Rhodopseudomonas sp. BAL398: one gene and its partner. The protein of the gene in region 1 interacts with the protein of each later gene in a pairwise test. Links are inferred from orthologs where the notes say so. Each region holds a gene or a part of one and is shown in the gene's direction. Other genes may lie near its edges.

Region 1 (4,542 bases):
ATCGGCGTCACCAGGCCGGGCATGTGGACCAGGCCGCTGGTGTCGATGCCTTCCTCGCCCAGTTTGTCGAAGATGAAATGCGCGGCGGCCTCGTCGGCATCGCCCATCGGGCCGCACATGCTGGCCTGGCCGCCGAGCCGGGCGATGCCGATCGCGGCGTTCATCGCATTGCCGCCGCAGATTTCGCCGAACGAGCTGGCGCCGATCTTGGAGCCGCGCCCCGGCACCGCCTCGATCCGGAAGGTGAGGTCGCGCACCGGAATGCCGATGCACAGAATGCGGGGCTTGCTCTTGGTCATGATTGCGGCTCCAGCCAGCGGCCCACCAGATGATGCGCGATCGCGAAGGGATGCGGCCCGGTGAGGCCGTCGGGATGTTGACGCTTGAGCATCAATTCGGTTTCATCCCGGCTGAACCAGCGCGCGTCTTCGAGCTCGGTGAGGTCGACCGTGATGTTTTCGCTGGTGGCGGTCGCGGTGCAGCCGATCATCAGCGAGGAGGGATAGGGCCAGGGCTGCGTCATGTAGTAGCGCACGTCCGAGCACAGGATGCCGGATTCCTCCAGCACCTCGCGGCGCACCGCGTCCTCGATAGTTTCGGCGGCCTCGACGAAGCCGGCGAGGCATGACCACATCCCGGGGGGAAACTGCTTCTGCCGCCCCAGCAGGCATTTGTCGCCATAGGTCACCAGCATGATCACCACCGGGTCGGTGCGCGGAAAATGCTCGGTCTTGCAGGCCGGGCAGTCGCGCTTCCAGCCGCCTTGCGACATTCCGGTGCGGGCGCCGCAATTGGCGCAGAAGCCGTGGCGCTGATGCCAGCTCACCATCGATTTCGCCATCGCGATCGCGGATAATTGCGCCGGCGGCACCGCGCCCTGCATCGCCATGCCGCGCAGCTCGGTGACGGCGGCGTCGGTGCGGGTCAGCAGTTTTTCAACCGCCGCGGCGCCGATCCCCATGCCGAACACCGGGGCGCCGTCGCGCAGCCCGAGAAAGATGGTTCCCGGATTGGCGCCGAGTGACAGCGCCTCGTCGATCGTCAACAGCGCGCGCGGGCCGTCCGCATCGTGCTTCATCACCAGCGAATCGCGATGCACCACATAGGCGCGGGCGTTGCTTTGGCCCTCCATGGCGAACAGTTTCGAATCGTCGCCACGCAGATGCGCGGCGCGATCCAGTACATTGGTGACAAAGGCCGGCTGGCCGAGCGGGAAGCCATTGATGGTCATGCTGTCACCCTAGCCAGATTCGGCGGCGCAATTCACTGATGAAAGTCTGAACTTCCTCGGGGTCGTGCGCCAGCGGCGGCATCACCCCCCAGACCGGGCGCGGCCAGGCGGCGTCGCTGGAGCGGCGCGCGATCACATGGATGTGGAGCTGCGGCACCAGATTGCCGAGTGCTGCGATGTTGAGCTTGTCGCAGCGGGTGACCTCCTTCAGCGCGCGCCCGACGCGCGACATCTCGGTCATCAATTGCGCCTGCTCGACCTCGCCGAGGTCAATGATCTCCATGGCGTCGGCACGGCGCGGCACCAGTAAGAGCCAGGGATAATGCGCGTCCTTGATCACCAGCACCCGGCACAGCGGCAGGTCGCCGATGTCGATGGTGTCTTTTTTCAGCTGTGAATTCAACGACCAGTCGGCGGATGCGGCGGACATGTCTGTTCCAATCGATCACGGCAAGGCGCGCGGCGCGCCGGCTCGGCGCCAGCGGGGCGGCGAAACGGCGCAGCTTCGGGGCGCGCTTTACCACACCAAAGGTCGTCGCCGCCACGCTTGCATTCCGGCGCTTTTCGATCCAAATAAGGGCCGGGAGATTGGCGGTGGACGAGCCACTCGCCAACCGGGTCAGGTCCGGAAGGAAGCAGCCCTAACGAGGTCCGGATCGGGTCGCTCGTCAGTCTCCTACTTTGCTTTGAGCGTCCGTGACGCTCTCGACGGTCGGCCATGGCAATCTCGCGCCCGAACCGGCCCCGGCTCTGTCGGGCGAGTTCCTAAGGGGGCCCGCCGATCGGCCAAGCGTCGCCTGCAATAGTCGCGTGAACACTCGCCTGACACGCCCGAGCAATTCCGCAATCCGGCTTCGAAAGACATGCAATTGCGGACCGATCGATGACCGAGGCTGGCACACCCGCAATTCCGTCGACCGCTGCGGCCGATCCCGATTCGTCGGGGTTCGACACCGGCGCGGCCGCGGCCGGCAAGCCCTATCGGGTGCTGGCGCGCAAATATCGTCCCAATAGCTTCGACGATCTGATCGGCCAGGAGGCGATGGTGCGCACCGTCTCCAACGGCTTCGAGACCGGGCGGATCCCGCAGGCCTGGATTCTGACCGGCGTGCGCGGCGTCGGCAAGACCACCACCGCGCGCATCCTGGCCCGCGCTCTGAATTATCAATTGCCCGACGGCTCGATCAAGGGGCCGACCATCCACATGCCGGTGCCGGGCATTCATTGCCAGGCGATCATGGAAAGCCGGCACATGGACGTGCTGGAGATGGACGCCGCCTCCCACACCGGCGTCGACGACGTCCGCCAGATCAATGACAGCGTGCGCTATGCGCCGGCCAGCGCCCGCTACAAGGTCTACATCATCGACGAAGTCCACATGCTGTCGACGGCGGCGTTCAACGCCTTCCTGAAGACGCTGGAGGAACCGCCCGAGCACGCCAAATTCGTGTTCGCCACCACAGAGATCCGCAAGGTGCCGGTGACGGTGCTGTCGCGTTGCCAGCGTTTCGATCTGCGCCGGGTCGAGGCCGACGTGCTGATGGCGCATCTGGCCAATATCGCCGCCAAGGAAAATGTCGAGGTCGAGCCGGAGGCGCTCGGCATCGTGGCGCGTGCCGCCGAGGGCTCGGTGCGCGATTCGCTGTCGCTGTTCGACCAGGCGATCGCCCATGCGGCCGGCACCGTGCGCGCCGACGCGGTGCGGCAGATGCTGGGGCTGGCCGATCGGACCCGGGTGATCCATCTGTTCGACGCGCTGGCGCAGGGCGACATCGCCGCAGCCTTCCAGGAATTCCGCGAGCAATACGACACCGGCGCCGACCCGATCGTGATTCTCAGCGACCTCGCCGAATTCGTCAATTTCGTCACCAGGGTCAAGATCGTCCCCGCCACCGCCGAGAATGTCGCCTTCGGCGAAACCGAACGGCTGCGCGCGCGCGATTTCGCCGGCAAGATGTCGATGCGGGTGCTGTCGCGGATGTGGCAGATGCTGCTCAAGGGCATTACCGAGGTGCAGGGCGCCACCCGCCCGGCCGCCGCCGCCGAAATGGTGCTGGTGCGGATCGCCTATGTGGCCGATCTGCCGACGCCCGACGAGGCGATCCGGATGATCGAGCAGGGCGGCGGCGGAGCTTCGGCATCCGCGTCGTCGGCGGCGTCGAGCAGCGCAGGCACGCGCGGCAGTTCGTCCTCGACGTCCGCGGTGTCGACGATGCCATCATCTCCGCGCGGCATGCCGATGGCGCGCGGCAGCGCCGAAGCGGCGCAACGTCCGCAACACAGTGCGCCGGCGGCCGAGCCGCAAGCCGCCGCGCTGACCATCACGACGTTTCCCGAACTGGTGGCGCTGGCGGCGGAGAAGCGCGACCTGATGACCCGCGCCGCGCTGGAAGCCGACGTTCGCCTGGTCCGGATCGAGGACGGCCGGCTCGAACTGGCGATGGAGCGCAGCGCCTCGCGCACTTTGATCAACGACCTGTCGCGCAAGCTGGAACAATGGACCGGGCGGCGCTGGACCGTGATCGTGTCCAACGAGGCCGGGCAGCCGACGCTGCGCGCGCAGAACGAACAGCAGAAGAACGAACGCGAGCGCGTCGCGGAATCCGATCCGCGGGTGCAGGAAGTGCTGGCCCGCTTCCCCGGCGCCAAGGTGCTGGAAGTGCGCCGGCTTGCCCCCGAGCCGCCGGAATCCGATGTCAGTGCTGACGACGCCGCCGAATCATTCGACAACGACGACTAGAGTCTGGTCCATTGACATGGCATCGCATGCACCGCGCGCACTGCTTCACCTCTCCCATTGGGAGAGGTCGGATTGCGAAGCAATCCGGGTGAGGGGTTGCGGCTTCACGATAGACCGTAACCCCTCACCCCAACCCTCTCCCCATGGGAGAGGGGGCGCGCTTCCGGTGTTGCAACGCTTCAATTTAATCTATCAGGCTCTAGAACGATCAACGACATCTCTCCAAGAAGGAATCGATCATGGCTGATTTTCTCGGCATGATGAAGCAGGCGGCGCAGCTGCAATCGAAAATGAAGGCGATGCAGGAAGAGCTCGATTTGATCGAGGTCGAAGGCCTGTCCGGCGGCGGTCTGGTCAGCGTGCGGATGACCGCCAAGATGGAAGTCAAGGCGATCAAGATCGACCCGTCGCTGATGAACGCCGACGAGCGCGGCGTGCTTGAGGATCTGCTGGTCGCGGCGCTGAGCGACGCCCACCGCAAGGCGGAAGCCGCGATGCAGGAGAAGATGCAGGCGCTGACCGGCGGATTGTCGCTGCCGCCGGGGATGGGCCTCGGCTAAATGGCCATTGC
Region 2 (4,540 bases), 500 kb from region 1 along the record:
CTCGGCATCGCAATGATAGACAAACAGCCGCGGCATGTAGAGCATTCCGGCCATCCAGGAAATCACCGCGATCACATGCAGCGCCTTCAGCCATGGGTAGAGCAGTTCAACCATTCGGAATTCTCACCGCCGCCCGCTGGCAGCCCTGTCTCGATCGTCTCGCTTGGAACGCCATGCCTAACACGAGCGTTATCGAAATGCTTGAAGTTAGGTCTATCCGCAAGCCGTCCCTTTCTAAAACAATAGTTATAGATTCTTAGGTTAGAGTCTAAGTGACAGTGGATTAGGCCCACGCAAAACCATCGGTCAGTTGCCAGCCGTTTATGCACAACCCCACAGCGAAATGCACAGGACTCCGACGATCGGAATAACGCAACTGCGCTCAGGGACTTGCGCCTTTCGTTAGGCTCTTTATCAAGAGACAAATCCACATAACCCCGCTAACATCCGAGTCAGCGCGAAAACATTCCCTCACACGAGGCCTGTGAAGAAAAAGCCGGGTTATCCCGCCCGCGCCCGCCGCGGCGCCAAAACCCGGCTCCAGCCCCACAGCTTTTCACAGGATATACAGGGTCATGATGCCGACCGAAGGCAGCTATTTTCATCTTCACCTGGTCTCCGATTCGACCGGCGAAACCCTGATCACGGTGTCGCGCGCGGTCGCCGCGCAATACGCCAATGTCTCGCCGGTCGAACATGTCTATCCGCTGGTGCGCAGCCAGAAGCAGCTCGACCGCGTACTCGCGGAAATCGAGGAAGCGCCCGGCATCGTGTTGTTCACGCTGCTGGAGAAGGACCTGGTCGGGCGGCTGGAAGCCAAATGCCAGGAGATCAACAGCCCGAGCCTGTCGATCATCGGGCCGGTGATGCAATTGTTCCAGGCCTATCTGGGCTCCACCACCACCGGCCGGGTCGGCGCCCAGCACACCCTGAATGCCGATTATTTCAAGCGCATCGACGCGCTGAATTATTCGATGATGCATGATGACGGCCAGCATGTCGAAGGGCTGGAAGAAGCCGACGTGGTGCTGGTCGGGGTGTCGCGCACCTCGAAGACCCCGACTTCGATCTATCTGGCCAATCGCGGCATCCGCACCGCCAATGTCCCGCTGGTCGCCGGCATCGCGATTCCCCATCAATTGGAGACGCTGACCAAACCGCTGGTGGTCAGCCTGCATGCTACCCCGGAACGCCTGATCCAGGTGCGGCAGAACCGCCTGCTCAGCATGGGCGCCGCCGACGCCGGCAACGAGTCCTATACCGATCGCCAATCGGTGACCGATGAAGTCGCACTGGCGCGACGGCTGAGCGCGAAATATGGCTGGCCGCTGCTCGAGGTCACGCGCCGCTCGATTGAGGAAACTGCGGCCGCGATCATGAAGCTGCTCGCCGACAGGCAGCGCCAAAGGGTGCAAGAATGACATTGTGGCTGGCTTCGCAGCCGCTGGTCCTGGCGTCGCAAAGCGTTGCGCGGCAGACCTTGCTGGCCAATGCGGGAATCCCATTCGAGGCGGTCCCGGCCGCGATCGACGAACGCGGGATCGCACAAGAATCGGGTCTGACCTCGCCCGGCGAAATCGCCGCGCTGCTGGCGCAGCGCAAGGCTGATTTTGTCTCCAGAACCCATGCCGGGCGGCTGGTGCTGGGCGCCGACCAGACCCTGGCGCTGGGCGAGCGCAGCTACAACAAGCCGGCGGATCGCGCCGCCGCCACCAAGCAATTGCACGAACTCGCCGGCCGCCGCCATGAATTGCATTCGGCGATCGCCCTGGTGCGCGACGGCGAGACCTTGTTTGCCGCCGTCACGATCGCCCGGATGACGATGCGTCCGCTCAGCGACGCCGACCTCGAGGCCTATCTGGATGCCGCGGGCGACGCCGCGCTGACGAGCGTCGGCGCCTATCAGGTCGAAGGCCTCGGCGTCCATCTGTTCGACGGCATCCATGGCGATCATTTCACGATTTTGGGTCTGCCGCTGCTGCCGTTGCTTGGATTCCTGCGCAAGCAGAAACTGCTGGCGCTGTAAGAATGGCATAACGCCGTCATCACAATAAATGCGGGAGGCGATGGGTGCTGATAATTGGGCTGACCGGCTCGATCGGAATGGGCAAATCCACCACGGCCAAGCTGTTCGCGGAGGCCGGCATCCCGGTTTATGATGCCGACGCCACCGTCCATAAGATCTATGCGGGCGAAGCGGCGCCGGCGATCGAAGCAGCGTTTCCCGGCACCACGGTCGACGGCAAGGTCGATCGCGCGAAGCTCTCCGCCAAGGTGGTGCATGATGCGGCGGCGATGCAGCGGCTGGAACGAATCGTCCATCCGATGCTGCGCGCCTATCACCAGAAATTCCTCGACGATTCCGAACGCGCCGGCGCCCCGGTCGCGGTGGTCGACGTGCCATTGCTGTATGAGACCGGCGGCGAAAATCGGGTCGACATCGTGGTGGTGGTCTCGACCACGCCGGAGCAGCAGCGCGAACGGATTCTCGCGCGCGACAACATGACGCCGGAGAAGCTCGACGCCATCCTGGCGCGGCAATTGCCCGACGCCGACAAGCGCGCGCGCGCCGATTTCGTGGTGGATACCTCGCGCGGATTGGAGCCGGTGCGCGCCCGGATCCGCGAAATCCTCGCCGAGGCTGCTAAGATGCCGCAACGGCGAAGCTGATTCGCCGCCCGATTGGCAAATCCCGATGCGCGAGATCGTCCTCGATACCGAAACCACAGGCCTCGACCCGCTGCGCGGCGATCGCCTGGTCGAGATCGGCTGCGTCGAAATTTTCAACCGGATGCCGACCGGCCAGACCTTTCACCGCTACATCAATCCGCAACGCGACATGCCGGCCGAGGCCTTCGCGGTGCACGGCCTGTCTGGCGAATTTCTCGCCGACAAGCCGCTATTCGCCGATGTGGTCGAGGAGTTCCTGGAATTCATCGGCGACACGCCGCTGGTGATCCACAACGCCTCGTTCGATATCGGCTTCATCAATGCCGAACTGGCGCGGATGTCGCGACCGCCGATTCCGCGCGACCGCCTGGTCGACACCTTGACGCTGGCGCGACGCAAGCATCCTGGCGTGTCCAATCGGCTCGACGATCTGTGCTCGCGCTATGCGGTCGATAATTCGCGCCGCACCATCCATGGCGCGCTGCTCGACGCCGAATTGCTGGCCGAGGTCTATATCGACCTGATCGGAGCGCGGCAGTCGCAGCTGATTCTCGCCGAGACCCAGGCCGACCGCACGATCCGCGAAGGCGATGCGCCGCGGCGGCAGCGCGTGACGCCGCTCGCGCCGCGGCTCAGCGATGAGGTGGTGGCCGCGCATCGGGCGTTTGTCGCCACACTGGGCGACAAACCGATCTGGACCGATTATTTCGGCTGACGCCTGTTCCGCCGGCAGCGCGAGCGCCGCCAGCGTCGGGAAATCAGCTCAGCTTGGTCTGCGGAGCCGGCTGGGCGGCCGCCTGACGTTCGATATTCTGGCGATACAGCCCGACGAAATCGACCGGATCGAGCATCAGCGGCGGGAAGCCGCCATCGCGCACCGCGCTCGCGATGATCTCGCGCGCGAACGGGAATAGCAGCCGCGGGCATTCGATCATCACCAGCGGGTGCAGATTCTCCGGCGGAACGTTGAGGATCCGGAAGACGCCCGCATAGGCCAGCTCGAAGCTGAACATCAGCGTCTCGCCCATCTCGGCCTTGCCCTCGATCGACAGCGTCACCTCGAACTCGTTCTCGGCGGTGGTATTGGCGCCGACATTGATCTGGATGTTGATCGCGGGCTGCTGCTGCTGCGGGGCCAGCGACGCCGGGGCGTTGGGATTTTCGAATGACAGATCCTTGGTGTACTGCGCCAACACGTTCAGCTGCGGAGGAGATCCACCTTCGGAAGGAGTGCCGTTACCGTTGGTCATCGATGTCTCTCCTGAAGCGTTTTCAAGCAGCTGCGACCCGATTGCATCGGGACCGCGCGGGGTTGTGTCGGGGCGAGTGGCTATCATAGCCCCGCGGCGCTCGACAAGGTCGACGGACGCATCCCGCGGCGAAACCGGACGTCACGGCGCCAATGGACGTCGGGCCGGAACGTCAATTCCGTCAAGACAGGCCGCAAATACCGGTTAAATGGCTGAATAGTCGGGATTTCCCACCATGATCCGGTTTCCCCGCGGTGCCGAAACGCGTACAATTCAGGGGAATCAGCGCCCTCGCGCTGGATTGTCAGGCTTCGCCGGCGGGTTTGTTTGTGACAAAACGCGCCATTGGCGCGGCGCAGTTCGTGCCTACATGGTGAGGGCGGACCCTTGCCGTTGTCATTCGTCTCCCCGGAGACGCTCCTACGCCGGGCCGATCCCGGCGCCGATCAGAAAGTGAATACGACGTGGATATTTACACCATCATCTTCCTGGCACTCGCGGTGTTTATCTTCCTGCGTCTTCGCAACGTGCTGGGCCAGCGCACCGGAAGCGAGCGCCCGCCGTTCGACCGCGCCGCGGCGCGCGACGCGCTTCAGGGCAAGCAGGACAACAATGTCATG

Evidence for each region. The genes of interacting proteins can lie anywhere in the genome.
Region 2: the proteins of RBJ75_RS22540 (region 1) and dnaQ interact in binary tests that used the Escherichia coli proteins (3 or more experiments, as listed by UniProt). The link is inferred for Rhodopseudomonas sp. BAL398 from one-to-one orthologs.

What each region holds. Positions count from the first base shown.
Region 1 is NZ_CP133111.1:4,785,225-4,789,766, forward strand. The notes cover bases 1,686-4,542. They hold RBJ75_RS22540 (DNA polymerase III subunit gamma/tau), read left to right. Parts: upstream 1,686-2,114; coding sequence 2,115-3,971; downstream 3,972-4,542. Other genes in these bases: RBJ75_RS22545 (YbaB/EbfC family nucleoid-associated protein), read left to right, coding at 4,211-4,531; recR (recombination mediator RecR), read left to right, coding at 4,532-4,542. Outside these bases: RBJ75_RS22520 (sugar kinase), read right to left, coding at 1-299; nudC (NAD(+) diphosphatase), read right to left, coding at 296-1,231; RBJ75_RS22530 (HIT domain-containing protein), read right to left, coding at 1,236-1,661. UniProt on the Escherichia coli protein: Part of the beta sliding clamp loading complex, which hydrolyzes ATP to load the beta clamp onto primed DNA to form the DNA replication pre-initiation complex.
Region 2 is NZ_CP133111.1:4,282,399-4,286,938, forward strand. What follows is about bases 1,686-4,540. They hold dnaQ (DNA polymerase III subunit epsilon), read left to right. Parts: upstream 1,686-2,695; coding sequence 2,696-3,385; downstream 3,386-4,540. Other genes in these bases: RBJ75_RS20210 (Maf family protein), read left to right, coding at 1,686-2,026; coaE (dephospho-CoA kinase), read left to right, coding at 2,071-2,670; secB (protein-export chaperone SecB), read right to left, coding at 3,429-3,920; RBJ75_RS20230 (Tim44/TimA family putative adaptor protein), read left to right, coding at 4,385-4,540. Also shown: protoporphyrinogen oxidase HemJ, read right to left, coding at 1-114; RBJ75_RS20205 (pyruvate, water dikinase regulatory protein), read left to right, coding at 579-1,421; more of RBJ75_RS20210, read left to right, coding at 1,418-1,685. UniProt on the Escherichia coli protein: DNA polymerase III is a complex, multichain enzyme responsible for most of the replicative synthesis in bacteria. The epsilon subunit contain the editing function and is a proofreading 3'-5' exonuclease.